3 regions of the Enterobacter cloacae complex sp. 394I7 genome follow, and region 1 is predicted to be linked to each of the others. Evidence: predicted binding sites of a transcription regulator. Region 1 holds the regulator's gene; each other region holds the start of a gene.
What was found. Region 1 encodes LexA, which represses DNA repair genes until DNA is damaged. Its sites were predicted from a motif close to TNCTGTATGTACATACAGNA; they were not measured.
Positions count from the first base shown of each region.

Region 1 (7,027 bases):
TCTGCGATACAATGCCATTACGTTATGTATCGGAGAGTCTGGCATGTCACACCCCGCGCTAACGCAACTGCGTGCGCTGCGCTATTTCGACCAAATACCTGCGCTTGACCCGGAGCAACTGGACTGGCTGCTGCTGGAAGATTCCATGACTAAACGTTTCGAGCAGCAGGGCAAAACCGTTACGGTGACCCTGGTTCAGGAAGGGTTTGTCTCTTGCGCTGAGATCGCCTCTGAGCTGCCCCTGTTGCCGCAGGAAGAACGCTACTGGCTGCGCGAAATATTACTCTGTGCAGACGGTGAGCCATGGCTTGCCGGACGAACGGTTGTTCCCGAGTCCACCCTTTCCGGGCCAGAGCTGGCGCTACAACGGCTGGGGAATACGCCGCTGGGGCGCTATCTTTTCACGTCGTCCGAGCTTACCCGGGATTTTATTGAGATTGGTCGCGATGCCGAACTGTGGGGGCGTCGTTCCCGCCTTCGCCTGAGCGGTAAGCCGTTAATACTGACGGAGCTTTTTTTACCGGCATCGCCGTTGTACTAAGAGGAAGAAAAAATGGAGTGGAGCCTGACGCAGAATAAGCTGTTGGCTTATCACCGCTTGATGCGTACAGATAAACCCATCGGCGCGCTGCTGCTGCTGTGGCCGACCCTATGGGCGCTATGGGTAGCAACACCAGGGGTACCGCCGCTGTGGATCCTGGGGGTGTTCATTGCAGGCGTCTGGCTGATGCGTGCGGCGGGCTGCGTGGTCAATGACTATGCGGATCGTAAATTCGACGGGCACGTAAAACGTACGGCCCATCGTCCGTTGCCCAGCGGGCAAGTGACCGAAAAAGAGGCCCGTACGCTGTTTATCGTACTGGTGCTGCTCTCTTTCCTGCTGGTGTTAACCCTGAACACCATGACCATTCTGCTTTCAGTTGCGGCCCTGGCTCTGGCCTGGGTTTATCCGTTCATGAAGCGCTACACCCACCTGCCTCAGGTGGTGCTGGGCGCGGCGTTTGGCTGGTCGATCCCGATGGCGTTTGCGGCGGTGAGTGAGTCCGTCCCGTTAAGCTGCTGGCTGATGTTCCTGGCGAACATTCTCTGGGCCGTGGCATACGACACGCAATACGCGATGGTAGACCGCGACGATGACCTGAAGATTGGCATTAAATCGACGGCGATCCTCTTCGGACGTCATGACAAGCTGATCATCGGTATCCTGCAGGTTGCGGTGCTGGCGTTGATGGTGACGATGGGTTACCTGAACGGGCTCAACTGGGCGTTTTACTGGGCCGTGCTGGTGGCGGGAATGCTGTTTGTCTACCAGCAGAAGCTGATTGCCAAACGGGAGCGTGAAGCCTGCTTCAAGGCGTTTATGAATAACAACTATGTCGGTCTGGTGCTGTTTTTAGGGCTGGCGATGAGCTACTTTTCGTAAAAAAACGGCAGCCAGAAGGCTGCCGTTTTTGTTTTCATCGCAGGTCATTAGACCGCTGCACGCTTCACTCGCCTTGCGTCGCACTTTCAATGGTTAAACGCACATCAGACGTGATCAGTTCGGCCAGCATCTGGTACACCTTCAGCGTCTCTTCCGGCTCGGCATCGCCCGTATCACTGATAAACCCTTCATCACGCAGCGTCAGCACCAGAGAGCTGAAGACCGCTTTGTCGAAGAATTCCGGGGCGTTAATCCCGTGCAGAACAGACAGGCGCTGTGCCAGCGTCCGGCTCTCTTTCTCGAGCGTACCGCGGTTAATGGACGGATTCGCGCTCAGCAACCAGAAGGTGATGGCGTAGCGCTGCAGCGTTTCACGCGCGCCCGCCGCCAGCAGTTGCAGGGTACGGGACCGTGACGGATTGATATGCAGCTCGTCGTTCGTGACGGTAATCAGCCCCTGACGACGCAGCTCTTCGGTCAGTTTATTCAGCTCAGTCGCCAGTTCGTCCTTGTCCCAGCGCAGGAACAGCTCCGCTTTCAGCATTGGATAGAGCGTTTCAACATGACGCAACAGCTCCTGACGCGAGATGCGACGATGCTGGGTGATGATGGCCGCCATGAGCGAGGGCAGCATCAGCATATGCGCGATGTTGTTGCGATAGTAAGTCATCAGCACCGCCTGCTCGCGCGGGAGAATGATGATGTCGCCGATGGTGTCCTTTTCGACTTCAAACTTGTTCATCTGCAGGGCATGCTCGATAAGCTCGCTTGCCGTGCTTACCGGTACGGTCGAATCCACCGAGTACGGCACGTTGCGCATCATGTCGAGATAGCAATCCAGCTGCTCCGTAAGCTGTTCACGGGTCAGTGAACGCTGACGAGAGGCCAGAAGCGCCGTACAGCACAGGTTCATGGCGTTTGCCGCACCGGCGTTGTTAATGCGCACCATCAGTTCAGAGGCGATGCTGTTGACCGTAGGCGTCAGCCAGGCCGGGCGAATCGCTTCGATAGGATCGATAGACTCGCGCCACTCCGGAACATGGTTGTTCAGGTAGGTCATCAGCGGCATCGGCTCGCCAAAGTTGACGTAGCCCTGGCCAAGGTTGCGTAACTTGCTCAGGCCGCGCAGCATCTGCGGCAGGCTCTCTTTCTCTTTGGTCGCACCGCGCAGCTCTTTGGCGTAAGTGCCCACTTCCATCACGTGTTCGTAGCCAATGTAGATGGGTACCAGGGTGATCGGGCGGGTTCCCCCGCGCAGCATCGCCTGAATGGTCATCGACAGCGTGCCGGTTTTAGGATCGAGCAGACGACCGGTACGGGAGCGACCACCTTCCACGAAGTATTCAACGGAATAACCGCGGCTGAACAGCTCGCCAAGATATTCACGGAATACGGTGGAGTAGAGCTTGTTGCCCTTAAAGGTACGACGGATAAAGAACGCCCCCAGGCGGCGGAAAATCGGGCCGGCTGGCCAGAAGTTCAGGTTAATGCCGGCAGCGATGTGCGGCGGTACCAGACCCTGGTGATAGAGCACATAGGAGAGGAGCAGATAGTCCATGTGGCTGCGGTGGCAGGGGACATAGACAATCTCATGGCCATCATGGGCCAGCTGGCGTACGCGCTCGGCGTTATGAACGTTGATGCCCTGATAGAGGCGGTTCCACGTAAAGCCCAGAATACGATCGGAAAGACGAATCATCTCGTAAGAGAAGTTCGCGGCAATCTCCTCCATCAGTGCAATAGCGTTCTGCTGTGCTTTCTCATGGGAAATCTTTTTGCTGCGCGCTTCGTCTTCAACGGCCCTGGCAATCGCTTTGGAGGCCAGCAGCTTGTTGAACAGGTCCTGACGTGCAGGAAGACGTGGACCGACGGCAGCCAGACGCTGACGGGCGAAGTGCATACGCGCCACGCGCGCCAGTTTCTGCGCGATAATCTTGTCGGTGCCGTGTTCGTCCGCCATACGGCGCAGCGAAACGGACGGGGAGAAACGCACGAAGCTGTCACGTCCCAGCCAGGAGACCGCGAAGAATTTCTGAATGCCGTTAAGCATGCGCAGCGGTGGGTTCTCTTCACCTTTCTCTCTGCCCGGGCGGCGACCAAACATCACCGATACCGGCACCATCTGCACATCCAGACCCGGATTGCTGCGGTGCAGGTCGAGATAGTCGTGGAAAAGCTTGATGGACTCTTCCTTTGGCGTGTAATAGGTAAACACGCGCGGCCCGCCGTGAATGAACACATAGCGCGGCAGCAGAGTGCCGTCGACTTCGAGGGGTTCAAGCGGGTCAGGTAAATCATGCGCCAGACACTGGGCGCGAAGCGTCAGTAGGTCTGCCTTCGAGTTATAAGGCAAAACGTACATAATTGGGCGTGACGTATCGAGCCCCAATTCCAGCGCGGGTTCCGCTGGGATAGACTTGCTTTTTACCAGGACGCTTAATGGTAAATTAAGTAATTTGTAGTAAATTCGTGGCCAGCCGGACATAAACGATGTAAAGCCTCTGGTTAATAATGCAATTGCGGCGCAAGGATAACAGAAAGCGCGCAAAATTTCTGTTGTTACCCGTCATACTTCAGGCAGCAGCGAAACACGCTGCGCCTACTGTTACTGACGCTATTTTAATTAAAAGGTTCTTTTAATGGCCAATAATACCACTGGGTTAACCCGAATCATCAAAGCCGCCGGCTATTCATGGAAAGGTTTCCGTGCCGCGTGGGTCAATGAAGCCGCATTTCGCCAGGAGGGCGTCGCCGCTATCATCGCGGTGATTATCGCCTGTTTCCTTGATGTTGATGCGATTACCCGCGTTTTGTTGATCGGCTCCGTGCTGTTGGTGATGATAGTGGAAATTCTCAATAGCGCTATTGAGGCCGTGGTGGACCGTATCGGTTCTGATTTCCATGAGCTCTCCGGCCGGGCGAAAGACATGGGGTCTGCTGCCGTATTGCTGGCGATTATCACTGCGGTCATCACCTGGGTCACGCTGCTTTGGTCACATTTCCGATAAGCCTCGAGAAATAATTAAGTCCCTGGTTTTTTGTGCAGTTTTTGGTTCCAAAATCGCCTTTGACTGTATATACTCACAGCATAACTGTATATACACCCAGGGGGCGGAATGAAAGCGTTAACGACCAGGCAGCAAGAGGTGTTTGATCTCATCCGGGATCATATCGGCCAGACGGGTATGCCACCCACGCGTGCGGAGATCGCTCAGCGTCTGGGTTTCCGTTCTCCGAATGCTGCCGAAGAACACCTGAAAGCGCTGGCGCGTAAAGGCGTCATTGAGATTGTATCGGGCGCTTCGCGTGGCATCCGTCTGCTGGTGGAAGAAGAGACAGGCATTCCGCTGGTGGGCCGTGTCGCGGCAGGTGAACCTTTGCTGGCACAACAGCATATTGAAGGTCACTACCAGGTTGACCCGGGCATGTTTAAACCGAGCGCAGATTTCCTGCTGCGCGTCAGCGGCATGTCGATGAAAGATATCGGTATTCTGGACGGCGATCTGCTCGCAGTTCATAAAACCCAGGACGTGCGCAACGGGCAAGTTGTGGTCGCGCGTATTGACGATGAAGTTACCGTTAAGCGTCTGAAAAAGCAGGGTAACACCGTCCAGTTACTGCCTGAAAACAACGAGTTCTCCCCGATTGTGGTGGATCTCCGCGAACATAACTTCTCTATTGAAGGGCTGGCTGTTGGGGTTATCCGCAACGGTGAATGGCTGTAATCATGTCATAACAGGCTACGGACCTGCCGTAGCCTGATTCAATCTCCACTGCCGGTATTTTTCATGTCACTGCTGACGACATCAGATAAGGCATTGTGGCGTCTTGCACTGCCAATGATTTTTTCCAATATCACCGTCCCTCTGCTGGGACTGGTAGACACGGCTGTTATTGGTCATCTGGATTCCCCCGTTTATCTGGGCGGCGTCGCGATCGGCGCGACGGCAACCAGCTTCCTTTTTATGCTGCTGCTCTTTTTGCGCATGAGTACCACCGGGCTTACGGCTCAGGCGTATGGCGCAAAAGATCCGTTGCGTCTGGCGCGTGCGCTGGTACAACCCTTGATCCTTGCCCTGGGCGCGGGTGCGCTGATCGTGGTGTTGCGCACGCCACTGTTTGATCTGGCGCTGCATGTCGTTGGCGGGAGCGAGGCGGTACTTGAGCAGGCGCGACGCTTCCTTGAAATTCGCTGGCTCAGCGCGCCCGCATCACTGGCGAACCTGGTCCTGCTTGGCTGGTTACTCGGCGTGCAGTATGCCCGTGCGCCAGTCATTCTGCTGGTGGCAGGTAATCTTCTCAACATCGTGCTTGATGTCTGGCTGGTGATGGGTCTGCATATGAACGTGCAGGGCGCCGCGCTGGCGACGGCAATTGCAGAATACGGTACCTTTTTCATCGGCCTGTGGATGGTCTGGCGCGTGCTGGCCCTGCGCGGTATCTCGCTTACGGTGCTCAAAACCGCGTGGCGCGGTAATATCCGCACGCTGCTGGCGCTTAACCGCGACATTATGCTGCGCTCGTTACTGCTTCAGCTCTGCTTTGGCGCGCTGACGGTCTTCGGGGCGCGACTTGGGCCGGAGATCGTCGCGGTTAATGCGGTCCTGATGACGCTGCTGACCTTTACCGCGTATGCGCTGGATGGCTTTGCCTATGCCGTTGAAGCCCATTCCGGGCAAGCGTATGGCGCACGCGAAAGCGGCCAGCTCCGCGAGGTGTGGCGGGCCGCCTGTCGTCAGTCAGGCCTGGTGGCGCTGGTGTTTGCACTCATTTACGCCTGTCTGGGTGAACAGATCGTTGCCTTACTCACCTCCCTCCCATCGCTGCGCGAACTGGCGAGTCACTATCTCTTCTGGCAGGCAATCTTACCGGTGGTGGGCGTGTGGTGTTATCTGCTGGACGGCATGTTTATTGGCGCGACGCGAGGTGCGGAGATGCGCAATAGCATGGCGGTCGCTGCGGCGGGATTTGGTCTGACGTTGCTGACGCTGCCGTATCTGGGCAACCACGGTTTGTGGCTGGCTCTGGCGGTTTTCCTCGCGTTACGTGGTCTATCGCTGGCCTTTATCTGGCATCGTCACTGGCGAAATAACACCTGGCTGCCTTCCCGCCACGATATATCGTGACGGTTAAAGATTCCGAATATAAAAACAACTGCCGGATCCTTAACTACAATAATAATCACGTCCAGCAGAAAAGAACGAAGCGGACGAAACCTACAGACGCTTAACACGAGGACACGATTATGAATAAAGACGAAATCGGCGGCAACTGGAAGCAGTTCAAAGGTAAAGCGAAAGAACAGTGGGGTAAGCTGACGGATGATGATATGACCATCATCGAAGGTAAACGCGATCAGCTGGTGGGTAAAATTCAGGAACGTTACGGCTACGAGAAAGATCGTGCTGAAAACGAAGTGAAAGACTGGGAAACCCGTAACGATTATCGCTGGTAATCCTTTACTCCCCCTGAGGGCGGCTTCGGGCCGCCTTTTCTTTTGCCGTTAACGCGGCTTTTTCTTCACCAGTACCGAATGGTCGTGCTGGCACTCATCCTGGTGACGACAGGCTTCTACCTCTACGCAGGCTGAACACAGGCCGTGCG
Region 1 is NZ_JBXWCR010000009.1:66,657-73,683, reverse strand. Features, by position in the region: gene ubiC (chorismate lyase) at 44-541, shown strand; gene ubiA (4-hydroxybenzoate octaprenyltransferase) at 554-1,423, shown strand; gene plsB (glycerol-3-phosphate 1-O-acyltransferase PlsB) at 1,488-3,908, opposite strand; gene AC2FAP_RS21310 (diacylglycerol kinase) at 4,063-4,431, shown strand; gene lexA (transcriptional repressor LexA) at 4,540-5,148, shown strand; gene dinF (MATE family efflux transporter DinF) at 5,212-6,549, shown strand; gene AC2FAP_RS21295 (CsbD family protein) at 6,669-6,878, shown strand; gene zur (zinc uptake transcriptional repressor Zur) at 6,927-7,027, opposite strand, start outside.

Region 2 (7,027 bases), on a different contig from region 1:
TCCGTAATTTACCGCGTGTGGTAGACAGGGCGATGAACGCGAACTGTCGATACCTTGATGCCATCCTTGAGCAGTATCATCAGGGTCGCGATAACCGTCTGGCTTATCGTATCGCACGCCGCGATGCGCATAACTGTGATGCTGAACTGGCTTCGGTGGTCTCTAACATGTCCACGGAGCCTCGCGCCACGGCAGAAATTCGGGAAACGGCTTTCCGCCTGCTCTGCCTGAACCATACCTTCACCAGCTATATTTCGACGCTGGGTGCCCACCGTGAGAAATTGACTCACCCGGCCATCCTCGCCCTGCTGGATGATGCCGTATGCTATGTCGATGACGCGCTTCATCACCGACCAGCCGATGAGCCTCGCGTTCAACACGCGCTGGATGAACTGGCTCAGCGTATTACGCATATTGACCCGGGAAGCGACAGCAAAGCACCGCTGGTTCTTCAGCAGATTGGCCTCCTTATCGCTCTGCTGCCAGAAATTTGCCGACTGCAATTGCAGATCGCTACCTGGAGGAGTGATTCTCCTGTGGCTCAGGCAGCGCATTAAACCACTCCGTTAACTCCCGGCGAATTCCCGCCGGGAGTGCCGCTTCATGAAGTCCGGCGATGGCCCCTTCCAGTGCGAAGAGCACTTTAATGCTGAGCGCTTTATTCTTCGCCCGCATCTTCAGCCAGCTCGCACGGGCACCCAGCTCCCGCAGCGTCTCTTCATCAGTGATTCCGGCTTCAAAGAGCAGCACTTCAAGCTGAAAGGTGAGATTGGGCAAGTCCTTGAGGCGGTTTCGCCGATCACGCTGCGAACGCTCTTTTCGTGCCGCATTGAGCGCGAACGAGGAGAGCTGAAGCAGCCGTTCTCTGTCCTGCCACAGTCCGTCATCGACACGATAATAATTGAGCAGCACCGGACGACCCCGCTTCATGAGGGTTAAGAATGACGAGGCATTTTTTACACAGTATTTTGCACTTTCCTCACAGGCCCGGAGATACAGTTCCCCGTCGGAGACCATAGCGAAGACGGCATCATCTACGGCCAGGGTATACCCCCCGAACAGCGCACGATGGTGGATTTCACCTAAGGGTGAAAGGTATTCCTGGGATTTATAAATCCGTTCATAAGATATCTTTTTCATGATATTTCCCTTCAAAATCATAAAGTAACAACGAAATTTCTTACTAGCGGATCCGTTAGCAGGAAAATAGGCAACTTATCGTCGTTGAGCAAGATGATTTTTCCAGGCGCATCAATAATGAATGAATTTTGCGAGTCGCTTTCCGAAAATGAGGTTGATCTTTATGCATACAGGGGTTACTGTATATCCATACAGTAACTACAGGGCTGGAATGAATATGTACACTTCAGGCTATGCAAATCGCTCAACCTCTCTCTCTTCTTCCGCTGGCAATGTCACGCAGAATTCCACCGGGCGTGTTTCGACAGGGCTTATCAGTGAAGTGGTTTATCGTGAAGACCAGCCCCTGCTCACTCAACTTCTGCTATTGCCGTTATTACAACAGCTTGGTCAGCAGTCGCGCTGGCAGCTTTGGCTGACGCCTCAACAAAAACTGAGCCGTGAATGGGTGCAGTCCGCGGGCCTGCCGCTGACAAAGGTCATGCAAATTAACCAACTCTCTCCCTGCGATACTGTGGAATCGATGATCCGGGCGTTACGTACGGGGAATTACAGCGTGGTGATTGGATGGTTATCAGACGAATTGACCGATGAGGAACATTTTCGACTGACGGAAGCGGCTGAAGAAGGTAGTGCGATCGGGTTGATCATGCGTCCGGTTCGACCAGATTCTTATCGCAGAGGACAACTTTCTGGCCTAAAAATTCACTCAAATTTGTATCATTGAGGAAAATTAAGATTATTCCTGGAATTTTTTTTGACCACAAGATGCGATTTTAGTTCCAGGCGCCAAAACTGCGGCAAGGCTTGTCTGGTGCGGTTCTCCTTAATTTTATTGCACAAAACTCGTTCGAAAAATGTTAAATAATCGGTATACGGAACTTTTTTTTTCATATGCCTGACGGACTTCACACTTGTAAGTTTTCAGCTACGTTGTAGACTTTACATCGCCAGGGGTGCTCGGCCTAAGCCGAAGATATCGGTAGATTTATATTTGACCACGCCCCCCGGTGAAGGATTTAACCGTGAATCTCTATTGAGACCTTCATGGCGAATTTTGGATGATAACGAGGCGCAAAAAATGAAAAAGACAGCTATCGCGATTGCAGTGGCACTGGCTGGCTTCGCTACCGTAGCGCAGGCCGCTCCGAAAGATAATACCTGGTATGCAGGTGGTAAACTGGGCTGGTCTCAGTTCCATGACACCGGCTGGTACAACAGCAGCCTGAACAACGATGGCCCTACTCACGAGAGCCAGCTTGGTGCAGGTGCGTTCGGTGGCTATCAGGTTAACCCGTATGTTGGTTTTGAAATGGGTTACGACTGGTTAGGTCGTATGCCATACAAAGGCGACAACGTAAACGGCGCTTTTAAAGCTCAGGGCGTACAGCTGACCGCTAAACTGGGTTACCCAGTAACTGACGATCTGGACGTGTACACTCGTCTGGGCGGCATGGTATGGCGCGCTGACTCCAGCAACAGCATCGCTGGCGACGACCATGACACCGGTGTTTCCCCAGTATTCGCTGGTGGCGTTGAGTGGGCTATGACCCGTGATATCGCTACCCGTCTGGAATACCAGTGGGTTAACAACATCGGCGACGGCAACACCGTTGGTGTTCGTCCGGACAACGGCATGCTGAGCGTAGGTGTTTCCTACCGTTTCGGCCAGCAGGAAGATGCAGCGCCAATCGTTGCTCCAGCGCCGGCTCCAGCTCCAGAAGTACAGACCAAGCACTTCACTCTGAAGTCTGACGTTCTGTTCAACTTCAACAAAGCTACCCTGAAACCAGAAGGTCAGCAGGCACTGGATCAGCTGTACACCCAGCTGAGCAACCTGGATCCTAAAGACGGTTCTGTAGTGGTTCTGGGCTTCACCGACCGTATCGGTTCTGACGCTTACAACCAGAAACTGTCTGAGAAACGTGCTCAGTCTGTTGTTGATTACCTGATCTCTAAAGGTATCCCAGCTAACAAGATCTCCCCACGTGGTATGGGCGAAGCTAACCCAGTTACTGGCAACACCTGTGACAACGTTAAAGCTCGCGCTGCACTGATCGACTGCCTGGCTCCAGATCGTCGCGTAGAGATCGAAGTTAAAGGCATCAAAGACGTTGTAACTCAGCCAGCGGCATAAGTTATCGTCTTATAAAAAAACCCCGCATTGCGGGGTTTTTTATTATCTGAATCTGAAGAAAACAAAAATCTATTTCTTACCCAACAGAGCCTGAAGATCATTCTTCAGCGTCGACATCTGGTTGGCGTACTTCTCTTTATGCTCGGCATCTTCAATCAACTGCACTATCGTTTCTGACAGCGTTTTCCCACGCCGTTGCGCAAGCCCTGCCAGACGTTGCCAGACCATAAACTCCAGGTCGATGGATTTTTTGCGAGTGTGCTGATGCTCCGCATTAAAATGCCGCTTGCGACGCGCACGAATAGTTTGCTTCATCCGGTTTAACAACGCAGGATTAATGTGTTTCTCAATCCAGCCGTTAACCTGTACCGGTTCATTTTCGAGGGTCAGCAAAATATCCACGGCTTCTTGCGCTGCGCTGGCTTCGATGTAGCAGGTGATCAGCTCCCCTTCACGGTGCTTTTTGACCAGGTACTTCCATTTCCAGCCGCTTTCGAGATTTTCCAGTTGTTGATATTTCATTGCGATCTCAGTGTTACCACGTAACTCTGTTCAGAATATCAGTTTTTTGGCAATCTGCTGAAAAGAAATCATATCCTGTGAGTGAATGCAGCCAATCACCCTGCCGAAATGCCCAATCCTTCTTGGGTAGAGCCCCCCGCTTACGGTATACTCCACGCTTTTACATCTAACTAAAAAACATCAACTTTGACCATTACGAAACTTGCATGGCGTGACCTCGTTCCGGATACCGAGAGCTATCAGGAACTGTTTGCACGACCCGATCTCGCAAAAGAACACGAATTCATCCTTAGCGATACGCAACCCCGTTTGCATTATGCGCTGGAGCAGGTGTTAAGCCCCTGGGCAACATCACCCTTCATGATGCTCAAGGCCCCGGAAGAAGCGGAATATCTGACGCTTCTGGGTGATGCCATGCGCCAGTTGCGACCGCAAGCGAACGCCGTCTTTGGCGGCCAATATCGTATCGCGGGACATGATGTCACATTCGAACCGGCAGAGCAGCCCGACGATCGCTTTGCTGCCAGGGGTGAAGTGATTACCGCTAACTGGGTCGAGGCTGAACAACTCTTTGGTTGTCTGCGCCAGTTTAACGGTGAGCTCTCGCTGCAACCTGGGCTGGTGCACCGCGCGAATGGCGGCGTATTGATCATCTCGTTGCGCACCCTTCTCTCACAACCTCTGCTGTGGATGCGCCTGAAAACGGTGGTTAATCAGCAGCGTTTTGACTGGGTTGGCTACGACGAGTCTCGTCCCCTGCCTGTCTCAGTTCCTTCAATGCCGCTGTCGCTGACCGTGGTGCTGACGGGTGATCGTGAATCGCTGGCTGACTTCCAGGAGATGGAGCCCGAACTGGCTGAGCAGGCGGTCTACAGCGAATACGAAGATAACATCCAGATTACCGATGCCGATGATATGGCACAGTGGTGCCAGTGGGTGTTGAGCGTTGCGGAACGTTTCGCACTGCCAACGCCGGCCGCCGACGCCTGGCCTGGTTTGATCCGCGAAGCGGTTCGCTACACCGGTGACCAGGAGACGCTGCCGCTCTGCCCGCTCTGGATCGGCAAGCAGTTACGTGAAGTGGGTGTCGTCAGCGGTAACGGCGCATTCACCGGTGAGCAGCTTACCCAGATGCTGGCGCAGCGTGAGTGGCGTGAAGGCTATCTTGCTGACCGTATGCAGGATGAAATTCTGCTGGAACAAATTCTGGTTGAGACCGAAGGCGAACGTATCGGGCAGATCAATGCCTTGTCGGTGATTGAATTCCCCGGCCACCCGCGCGCTTTCGGGGAGCCTTCCCGCATCAGCTGCGTTGTGCATGTCGGTGACGGTGAGTTCACTGATATCGAACGCAAAGCCGAGTTGGGCGGCAACATTCACGCTAAAGGCATGATGATCATGCAGGCGTTCCTGATGTCAGAGCTGCAGCTTGAGCAGCAAATCCCCTTCTCCGCCTCGCTGACGTTTGAGCAATCATACAGTGAAGTCGACGGTGATAGCGCCTCTATGGCTGAGCTGTGCGCCTTAATCAGCGCCCTGGCAGAAGTGCCAGTTAATCAGAACATCGCGATCACCGGCTCGGTCGATCAGTTTGGTCGTGCGCAGCCAGTGGGTGGTCTGAACGAAAAGATTGAAGGCTTCTTCTCGATTTGTCAGCAGCGTGGGTTAAACGGCAAACAGGGGGTGATTATTCCTGCCCCTAACGCGCGCCATTTGAGCCTCAGCCAGGACATTCTGGATGCCGTGGAACAGGAACAATTCACCATCTGGGCCATCGAAGGCATTGATGATGCACTACCCTTACTGACAAACCTGGTATGGGACGGCGAAGGGCAAACAACCCTGATGCAGACTATCCAGGAGCGCATTGCTCAGGCGACGCAGCAGGATGCTCGTCATCGTTATCCCTGGCCGTTACGCTGGTTAGGCTGGTTTAGTTCAAACTGATCGGACTTGTTCAGCGTACACGTGTTAGCTATCCTGCGTCCTTCACTAAAATAAGGCTTACTGAGAACATGGTAGATAAACGCGAATCCTATACAAAAGAAGACCTTCTTGCCTCTGGTCGCGGTGAACTGTTTGGCGCTAACGGCCCACAGTTACCGGCCCCGAACATGCTGATGATGGACCGTGTCGTGAAAATGACCGAAACCGGCGGCAACTTCGATAAGGGTTACGTAGAAGCAGAACTCGATATCAATCCGGACCTGTGGTTCTTCGGTTGCCACTTTATTGGCGATCCGGTAATGCCTGGGTGTCTGGGTCTGGATGCAATGTGGCAGCTGGTTGGCTTCTATCTGGGCTGGCTGGGTGGTGAAGGTAAAGGCCGTGCGCTGGGTGTTGGCGAAGTGAAATTCACCGGACAGGTTCTGCCTACTGCGAAGAAAGTGACCTATCGTATTCACTTCAAACGCATCGTTAACCGCCGCCTGATTATGGGCCTGGCAGATGGCGAAGTGCTGGTAGATGGTCGTCAGATTTATACCGCAAACGACCTGAAAGTGGGTCTGTTCCAGGACACTTCCGCGTTCTGATTTCGCGTTGAGCGACCCCATAAAGGCGAAACCTCCGCAGTGCGGAGGTTTCTTTTTTTGAAAGAGACGTTATCAGGCTATGAGTGCCCTGTCGCCGATGGCTTCTCGCCAGCCTCCAAGCCATTGTGACCTTTGATTTATCGTCTGATAAGGACACATTTCTTTAGATCGTCCAGCGATGCCGGCCTGATAACCACGTTGATGAGCCCGTTCCAGGCGATCTCGTTTCTGTCTCTTCATGCCTCGTTTCCCTCATTCTTTGTCTGGTGGAAAGAAAACAGTGTCTGCACAAACTTGCGCAGGCACAGATAACGAATACCCCGAATTAGTCGCAGCGTCAATGTTCAAAATTCATACGGGTGTCATATTTGTGAGCTACCTGGAAGATCATTTGTACAAAAATTGTGACCCGGCACAAGTAACGGTCTGAAGTGAAACTGAAAAAAAACCGCAATCAGCAACAGGCCGACTGCGGTTTTTACCGATGAATTTTACTTATGGCAGCCGGGAAATCTCCCTGGCGATGCTGGCCGACTCTTGCGCCCACCCCTGGGCCAGCACTTTCACCATTTCATCGTAGCCATCTTTCTGCTGTTTCAGCTCAAGATGGAAAGGACGCTTAATCATCTGGCCCTGATGGTTCAGCAACCACTCTCCGCTAATCACCACCGCACCGTCATAACGGCCATGGAAA
Region 2 is NZ_JBXWCR010000001.1:541,338-548,364, reverse strand. Features, by position in the region: gene yccS (YccS family putative transporter) at 1-557, shown strand, start outside; gene AC2FAP_RS02580 (TfoX/Sxy family DNA transformation protein) at 514-1,140, opposite strand; gene sulA (SOS-induced cell division inhibitor SulA) at 1,358-1,867, shown strand; gene ompA (porin OmpA) at 2,222-3,277, shown strand; gene matP (macrodomain Ter protein MatP) at 3,347-3,799, opposite strand; gene AC2FAP_RS02560 (AAA family ATPase) at 3,986-5,746, shown strand; gene fabA (bifunctional 3-hydroxydecanoyl-ACP dehydratase/trans-2-decenoyl-ACP isomerase) at 5,815-6,333, shown strand; gene rmf (ribosome modulation factor) at 6,406-6,573, opposite strand; gene pqiC (membrane integrity-associated transporter subunit PqiC) at 6,829-7,027, opposite strand, start outside.
Region 2: sulA (SOS-induced cell division inhibitor SulA) is a predicted target of LexA. The motif match lies at 1,318-1,337, and genes of this name have one in related genera.

Region 3 (7,027 bases), on a different contig from region 1:
GAGCACTGGGTGAGCATCATCCGTCAGCTGATTCACCTGGGCTTTGCCACGCAAAACATTGCCCAACACTCCGCGCTTCAGCTTACCGAAGCGGCACGTCCGGTGCTGCGCGGGGATATCGAACTGAAGCTCGCGGTTCCGCGCGTTGTCGCCCTGAAGCCGCGGGTGATGCAAAAATCGTACGGCGGCAATTACGACCGCAAGCTGTTTGCCAAACTGCGCAAGCTGCGTAAAGCCATTGCTGATGAAGAGAACATTCCGCCCTACGTGGTCTTCAACGATGCGACGCTTATCGAGATGGCAGAGCAGACGCCGCTCAGCGCCAGCGAAATGCTCAGCGTCAACGGTGTTGGTACGCGCAAGCTGGAGCGCTTTGGCAAAGAGTTTATGGCGCTTATCCGCGCTCATGTCGACGGTGACGATGAGGAGTAGTCAGCCAGCCTAAAAAATGTCAGGATGGTGACTCACTTAATTATTTCCCTGCGAGTTAATTATGTTAATGCTATTTCTTACCGTGGCGTTAGTGCACATCGTTGCGCTCATGAGCCCGGGCCCTGACTTTTTCTTCGTGTCACAAACCGCCGTCAGCCGCTCCCGCAAAGAAGCGATGATGGGGGTACTGGGTATCACCATGGGCGTTATGGTCTGGGCGGCCGTGGCGCTGCTTGGTCTGAACCTGATTCTGGCGAAGATGGCCTGGTTGCACAACATCATCATGGTTGGCGGGGGGCTTTACCTTTGCTGGATGGGCTACCAGATGCTGCGCGGGGCGTTGAAGAAAGAAGAGAAAAAGCCGGAAGAGCCGAAAGTTGAGCTGGCAACGGGCGGCCGGAGTTTTATTAAAGGGCTGCTCACCAACCTGGCGAACCCAAAAGCGATTATCTATTTCGGCTCCGTGTTCTCCCTGTTTGTGGGTGACAACGTGGGTGCGGGTGCGCGTTGGGGCATCTTCCTGCTGATCGTGGTGGAAACTTTTGCGTGGTTTACCGTGGTTGCCAGCCTGTTTGCCTTACCGGCGATGCGCCGCGGTTACCAGCGTATTGCGAAGTGGATTGACGGCTTCGCCGGCGCGTTGTTCGCCGGCTTTGGCATTCATCTCATCATTTCTCGCTAAGCATGACGCGCTGACGCAAGCAGCGCGCCTACCAGCATAAACAGCGAACCAAAGATTTTGTTCAGGGCCTTCATCTGCTTAGGCCCTTTAATCCACACCGCAATCCGCTGCGCCAGCGTCGCGTAACCAATCATCACGATGATATCGACAACAATGGTGGTCGCACCCAGCACCACGTACTGCATGACCTGTGGCTGATGCGGGACGATAAACTGCGGGAACAGCGCGGCGAGGAAAACAATACTTTTCGGGTTGGTCAGGTTCACAAACACCGCGCGTTTAAACAGGCGTCCGCGTGTTTGCGTCTGGGCGAGCGTATTAAGATCAATTGAGCCTGCTGCACGCCACTGCTGAATACCGAGCCAAATCAGGTACGCGGCACCGGCCCATTTCAGCACATCAAAGGCCAGTACCGAGCGGGAGAACAGCGTACCCAGACCAATGCCCACCAGCACGATATGAATGCCCAGACCGGTCTGCAAACCGGCAATGGACGCCGCGGCACCGCGATAGCCGTGGTTGATGGAGGTGGTCATGGTGTTAATGGCGCCTGAACCTGGGGAAAGGCTAAGGATGATGGATGTCAGCAGATAAGCGAACCACCACTCGAAGGTCATTTGAAACTCCCGAATTGTCTGTTTTTATGCCACAATACGCTATTGTTACGTCATTTTGTGACCGGTGACGAAAAAACGATATTCCTTGGCTTACGGGGGTGGAAACCCGATGTTTCAGCAGAAAAAGGACTGGGAAACACGAGAAAACGCATTTGCTGCTTTCTCTATGGGGCCGCTGACCGATTTCTGGCGTCAGCGTGAGGAAGATGAGTTTACGGGTGTTGGCGATGTCCCGGTACGCTTTGTGCGTTTCCATGATGAGAAAAACGATCGGGTGATCGTGGTTTGTCCGGGACGTATCGAGAGCTACATCAAATACGCTGAACTGGCCTATGACCTGTTCCATCTGGGCTTCGATGTGTTGATTATCGACCATCGCGGGCAGGGGCTTTCTGGCCGCTTATTGTCGGACACGCATCGCGGTCATGTGGATAACTTCAGCGATTACGTCGACGATCTTGCCGCCTTCTGGCAGCAGGAGGTTCAGCCGGGCCCGTGGCGTAAGCGCTATATTCTGGCGCACTCTATGGGTGGGGCGATTTCGACGCTGTTTTTACAGCGCTATGACCACCAGTGTGATGCCATTGCGCTTACCGCGCCAATGTATGGCATCGTCATGCGTTTTCCGGACTGGATGGTGCGCCATATTCTCGACTGGGCTGAGGGCCATCAGCGCATTCGTGAAGGGTATGCCATCGGGACAGGGCGCTGGCGCGCGCTGCCGTTTGCCCTCAACGTATTGACCCATAGCCGGCAGCGTTATCGCCGTAACCTGCGTTTTTATGCCGATGAACCGCGCCTGCGCGTCGGTGGCCCGACATATCACTGGGTGCGGGAAGGGATCCTTGCCGGTGAACAGGTGCTTGCTGGTGTTGGTAAAGATGATACGCCGACACTTCTGATTCAGGCTGAAGAAGAGCGTGTGGTGGATAACCGCATGCATGACCGCTTTTGTGAACTCCGCGCTGCCGCCGGTCACCCTTGCGAAGGGGGTAAACCGCTGGTCATCAACGGCGCGTACCATGAGATCCTTTTTGAAAAGGACGCTATGCGCTCAGTCGCGCTCAACGCCATTGTTGAATTTTTCGACAGGCATAATTGATTGTTGTTTTACCACCAGAGGTTGAAATCCCTATGTACCAGGTTGTTGCATCTGATTTAGATGGCACGCTGCTTTCGCCCGATCATACCCTGTCGCCTTACGCGAAAGAGACCTTAAAGCTTCTGACCGCCCGCGGAGTGAACTTCGTGTTTGCCACCGGCCGCCACCACGTGGACGTGGGGCAGATCCGCGATAATCTTGAGATCAAATCGTACATGATCACCTCCAACGGTGCGCGCGTGCACGATACCGATGGCAACCTGATCTTTACGCATAACCTGGATCGCGACATTACCGCCGATCTGTTCGGCGTAGTGCATAACAACCCGGACATTATCACTAACGTTTATCGCGATGACGACTGGTTCATGAATCGCCATCGCCCGGATGAAATGCGTTTCTTCAAGGAAGCGGTATTTAACTATTCCCTGTACGAGCCAGGCCTGCTGGAGCCGGAAGGGATCAGCAAGGTGTTCTTTACCTGCGAAAGCCACGAAGCGTTGTTGCCGCTGGAACAGGCGATTAATGCGCGTTGGGGTGACCGCGTCAACGTGAGTTTCTCGACCCTGACCTGTCTGGAAGTTATGGCGGGGGGTGTTTCCAAAGGGCACGCGCTGGAAGCCGTAGCAAAACGTCTGGGCTTCGAACTGAAAGACTGTATCGCCTTCGGTGATGGCATGAACGACGCCGAGATGCTCTCTATGGCGGGCAAAGGCTGCATTATGCAGAATGCACACCAGCGTCTGAAAGACCTGCACCCGGAACTGGAAGTGATTGGGTCTAACGCTGACAACGCGGTACCAAAATACCTGCGCAAACTGTTCCTTGAATAATCTTCATTTGATTGTTTATTGCTCAGTTGTCAACTAAAGAGTTCGCTACAATGCCTGTCCTTCTTTCTGAGAGACAAGCATTGTGGCGCTACTCATTATTACCACTATCCTGTGGGCCTTCTCTTTTAGCCTGATTGGCGAGTACCTCGCCGGGCACGTCGACAGCTACTTCTCGGTGCTGATGCGCGTGGGGCTGGCGGCGCTGGTATTCCTGCCCTTCCTGCGTACACGCGGGCAATCGCTGAAGACCATTTTGCTGTACATGCTGGTGGGGGCGATGCAGCTCGGCATCATGTACCTGTTCAGCTTCCGGGCTTACGTCTACCTGTCTGTCTCTGAATTTCTGCTTTTCACCGTGCTTACGCCGCTCTATATCACGCTGATTTACGATCTGCTCAGCAAACGTCGTTTGCGCTGGGGATATCTGTTGAGCGCGGCGCTGGCGGTGATCGGGGCGGCGATTATTCGCTACGACAAAGTGAGCGACCACTTCTGGACCGGGCTGATGTTCGTGCAGCTGGCGAACCTCAGCTTTGCCATCGGTATGGTCGGGTACAAGCGCCTGATGGAAACCCGTCCGATGCCACAGCATAACGCGTTCGCCTGGTTCTATATGGGGGCAGCTATCGTCGCGGTGGCGGCATGGTTTATGCTCGGCAACCCGCAAAAGCTCCCGACGACAAGCCTGCAGTGGGGCGTTCTGGTCTGGCTGGGCGTGGTGGCATCGGGGCTGGGGTACTTCATGTGGAACTACGGCGCTACGCAGGTAGACGCCGGTACGCTGGGGATCATGAACAACGTGCATGTGCCTGCAGGGCTGCTGGTGAACCTTGCCATCTGGCAGCAGCAGCCTCACTGGCCGAGCTTCCTTATTGGGGGAGCAGTGATTCTGGCTTCGCTGTGGGTCCATCGCCGTTGGGTCGCTCCGCGCTCCGCACAAACGGAAGATGGTCGCACGCGTGGTTCCGCGCAGAGCGAATAAACGCTTCCGTAATCGGCTGACGCTGCTCGCCATCGCGCACGGCGGCGTACAGCCGGCTCCATAGTCCCTCACCCAGGGTTTTAGTGACAACCAGACCCTGGCGTTCAAAACTCTCCACAACCCAGTGTGGTAGCGCCGCGATGCCCATTCTGGCAGCAACCATCTGAATCAACAGCAGGGTGTTATCCACGCTTTTGAGCTGCGGGCTAATGCCGGCTGGCTGCAGGAAATGACGCCAGATATCCAGCCGACTGCGCTGTACCGGGTAAATCAGCAGCGTTTCACTGGCTAAATCTTCCGGGGTGATACGCGTTTTACTGGCCAGCGGATGATCCGGAGCCAGCACCAGCCGTACCTCATAATCAAACATTGGCGAATAGTGCAGGCCGCTGCGGGGCAGAATGTCTGAGGTCATCACCAGATCCAGTTCGCCCTGCTGGAGCGACGGCTGCGGGTCGAACGTCACGCCGGATTTGAAATCCATCTCCACCTGCGGCCACCTCTGGCGGAAGTTCTCAAGCGCGGGTGTCAGCCATTGAATACAGCTGTGACACTCAATGGCGATACGCAGCCTGGTTTGCTGCGGCTCGTTACAGGACTGCAGCGCGCTGGCTATTTGCGGCAGCACCTGATTAGCCAGCTGCAGCAGGATCTCGCCCTGAGGCGTAAAGCGTAGCGGCTGGCTCTTACGCACAAAAAGACGAAAGCCGAGGCGTTGTTCCAGATCGCTGAACTGGTGAGAAAGGGCGGACTGGGTCTGGTGCAGCGTGGCTGCCGCCGCCGCGAGAGAACCGCAATTTCGCAACGCTTGTAGCGTTTTCAGGTGTTTAATCTCGATCATGAAAGTCCTTCACTTCGCCATGAACATTTTGCGCTTGAGGAATATACAGTAACTGCCAATTATGGATGTGTAAACATCTGGATGGCTAAATACCAAAAATTCACAGGGGACACACCATGACAATTCGCAATCACACTCTCGGTTTCCCTCGCGTTGGCCTTCGCCGCGAGCTGAAAAAAGCGCAGGAAAGTTACTGGGCAGGTACCTCTGGCCGTGAAGAATTGCTGGCAGTGGGCCGCGAACTGCGTGCGCGCCACTGGGAACAGCAAAAGCAGGCGGGCATTGACCTGCTGCCCGTGGGCGATTTCGCCTGGTACGACCATGTTCTGACCACCAGCCTGCTGCTTGGCAACGTGCCGGCTCGTCATCAGAACAAAGATGGATCGGTAGATATCGACACCCTGTTCCGCATTGGCCGTGGTCGTGCGCCAACGGGAGAGCCTGCGGCAGCGGCGGAAATGACCAAGTGGTTCAACACCAACTATCACTATATGGTGCCGGAATTTGTGAAAGGCCAGCAGTTCAAACTGAGCTGGACCCAGTTGCTCGACGAAGTCGATGAAGCGCTGGCGCTGGGCCACCAGGTGAAACCGGTATTGCTGGGGCCGGTAACGTATTTGTGGCTGGGTAAAGTGAAAGGCGAGCAGTTTGACCGTCTCAGCCTGCTGAACGATATTCTGCCGGTCTACAAACAGGTGCTGATTGAACTGGGTAAACGCGGAATTCAGTGGGTGCAAATCGATGAGCCTGCACTGGTGCTGGAGCTGTCGCAGGCGTGGCTAAAAGCGTTTAAACCCGCTTACGATGCCCTTACTGGTCAGGTGAAGCTATTGCTGACCACCTATTTTGAAGGCGTGACGCCGAACCTGAGTACTATTACTGCGCTGCCGGTTCAGGGTCTTCATGTTGACCTGGTCCACGGCAAAGATGACCTGGCCGAACTGCACAAACGTCTGCCCGAAGAGTGGCTACTCTCGGCCGGACTGGTGAATGGCCGTAACGTCTGGCGCGCCGATCTGAGCGAGAAATATGCACAGATTAAAGATATCGTCGGCAAACGTGAGCTGTGGGTGGCCTCCTCCTGCTCTCTGCTGCACAGCCCAATCGATCTGAGTGTGGAAACCCGTCTGGATCCCGAGGTGAAGAGCTGGTTTGCCTTTGCGCTGCAAAAATGTGAAGAGCTGGCGCTGCTGCGTGATGCGTTAAATAGCGGTGACACCACGGCCATTACCGACTGGAGCGCCCCCATTCAGGCGCGTCGTCATTCGGCACGCGTCCACAACCCGGCGGTCGAAAAACGTCTGGCGGCCATTACCGCGCAGGACAGCCAGCGTCAGAGCCCCTATGAGGTGCGTGCCGAAGCCCAGCGTGCCCGCTTCAACCTGCCAGCGTGGCCAACCACCACCATCGGCTCCTTCCCGCAGACGACGGAGATCCGCGGCCTGCGTCTGGATTTCAAAAAAGGCAACCTCGATGCGAATCACTACCGCACCGGTATCGCTGAGCACATCAGACAGGCGATTGTTGAGCAGGAACGT
Region 3 is NZ_JBXWCR010000013.1:53,391-60,417, forward strand. Features, by position in the region: gene recQ (ATP-dependent DNA helicase RecQ) at 1-432, shown strand, start outside; gene rhtC (threonine export protein RhtC) at 494-1,114, shown strand; gene rhtB (homoserine/homoserine lactone efflux protein) at 1,111-1,731, opposite strand; gene pldB (lysophospholipase L2) at 1,841-2,833, shown strand; gene yigL (sugar/pyridoxal phosphate phosphatase YigL) at 2,866-3,666, shown strand; gene AC2FAP_RS23330 (carboxylate/amino acid/amine transporter) at 3,749-4,648, shown strand; gene metR (HTH-type transcriptional regulator MetR) at 4,536-5,489, opposite strand; gene metE (5-methyltetrahydropteroyltriglutamate--homocysteine S-methyltransferase) at 5,606-7,027, shown strand, end outside.
Region 3: metR (HTH-type transcriptional regulator MetR) is a predicted target of LexA. The motif match lies at 5,521-5,540, and genes of this name have one in related genera.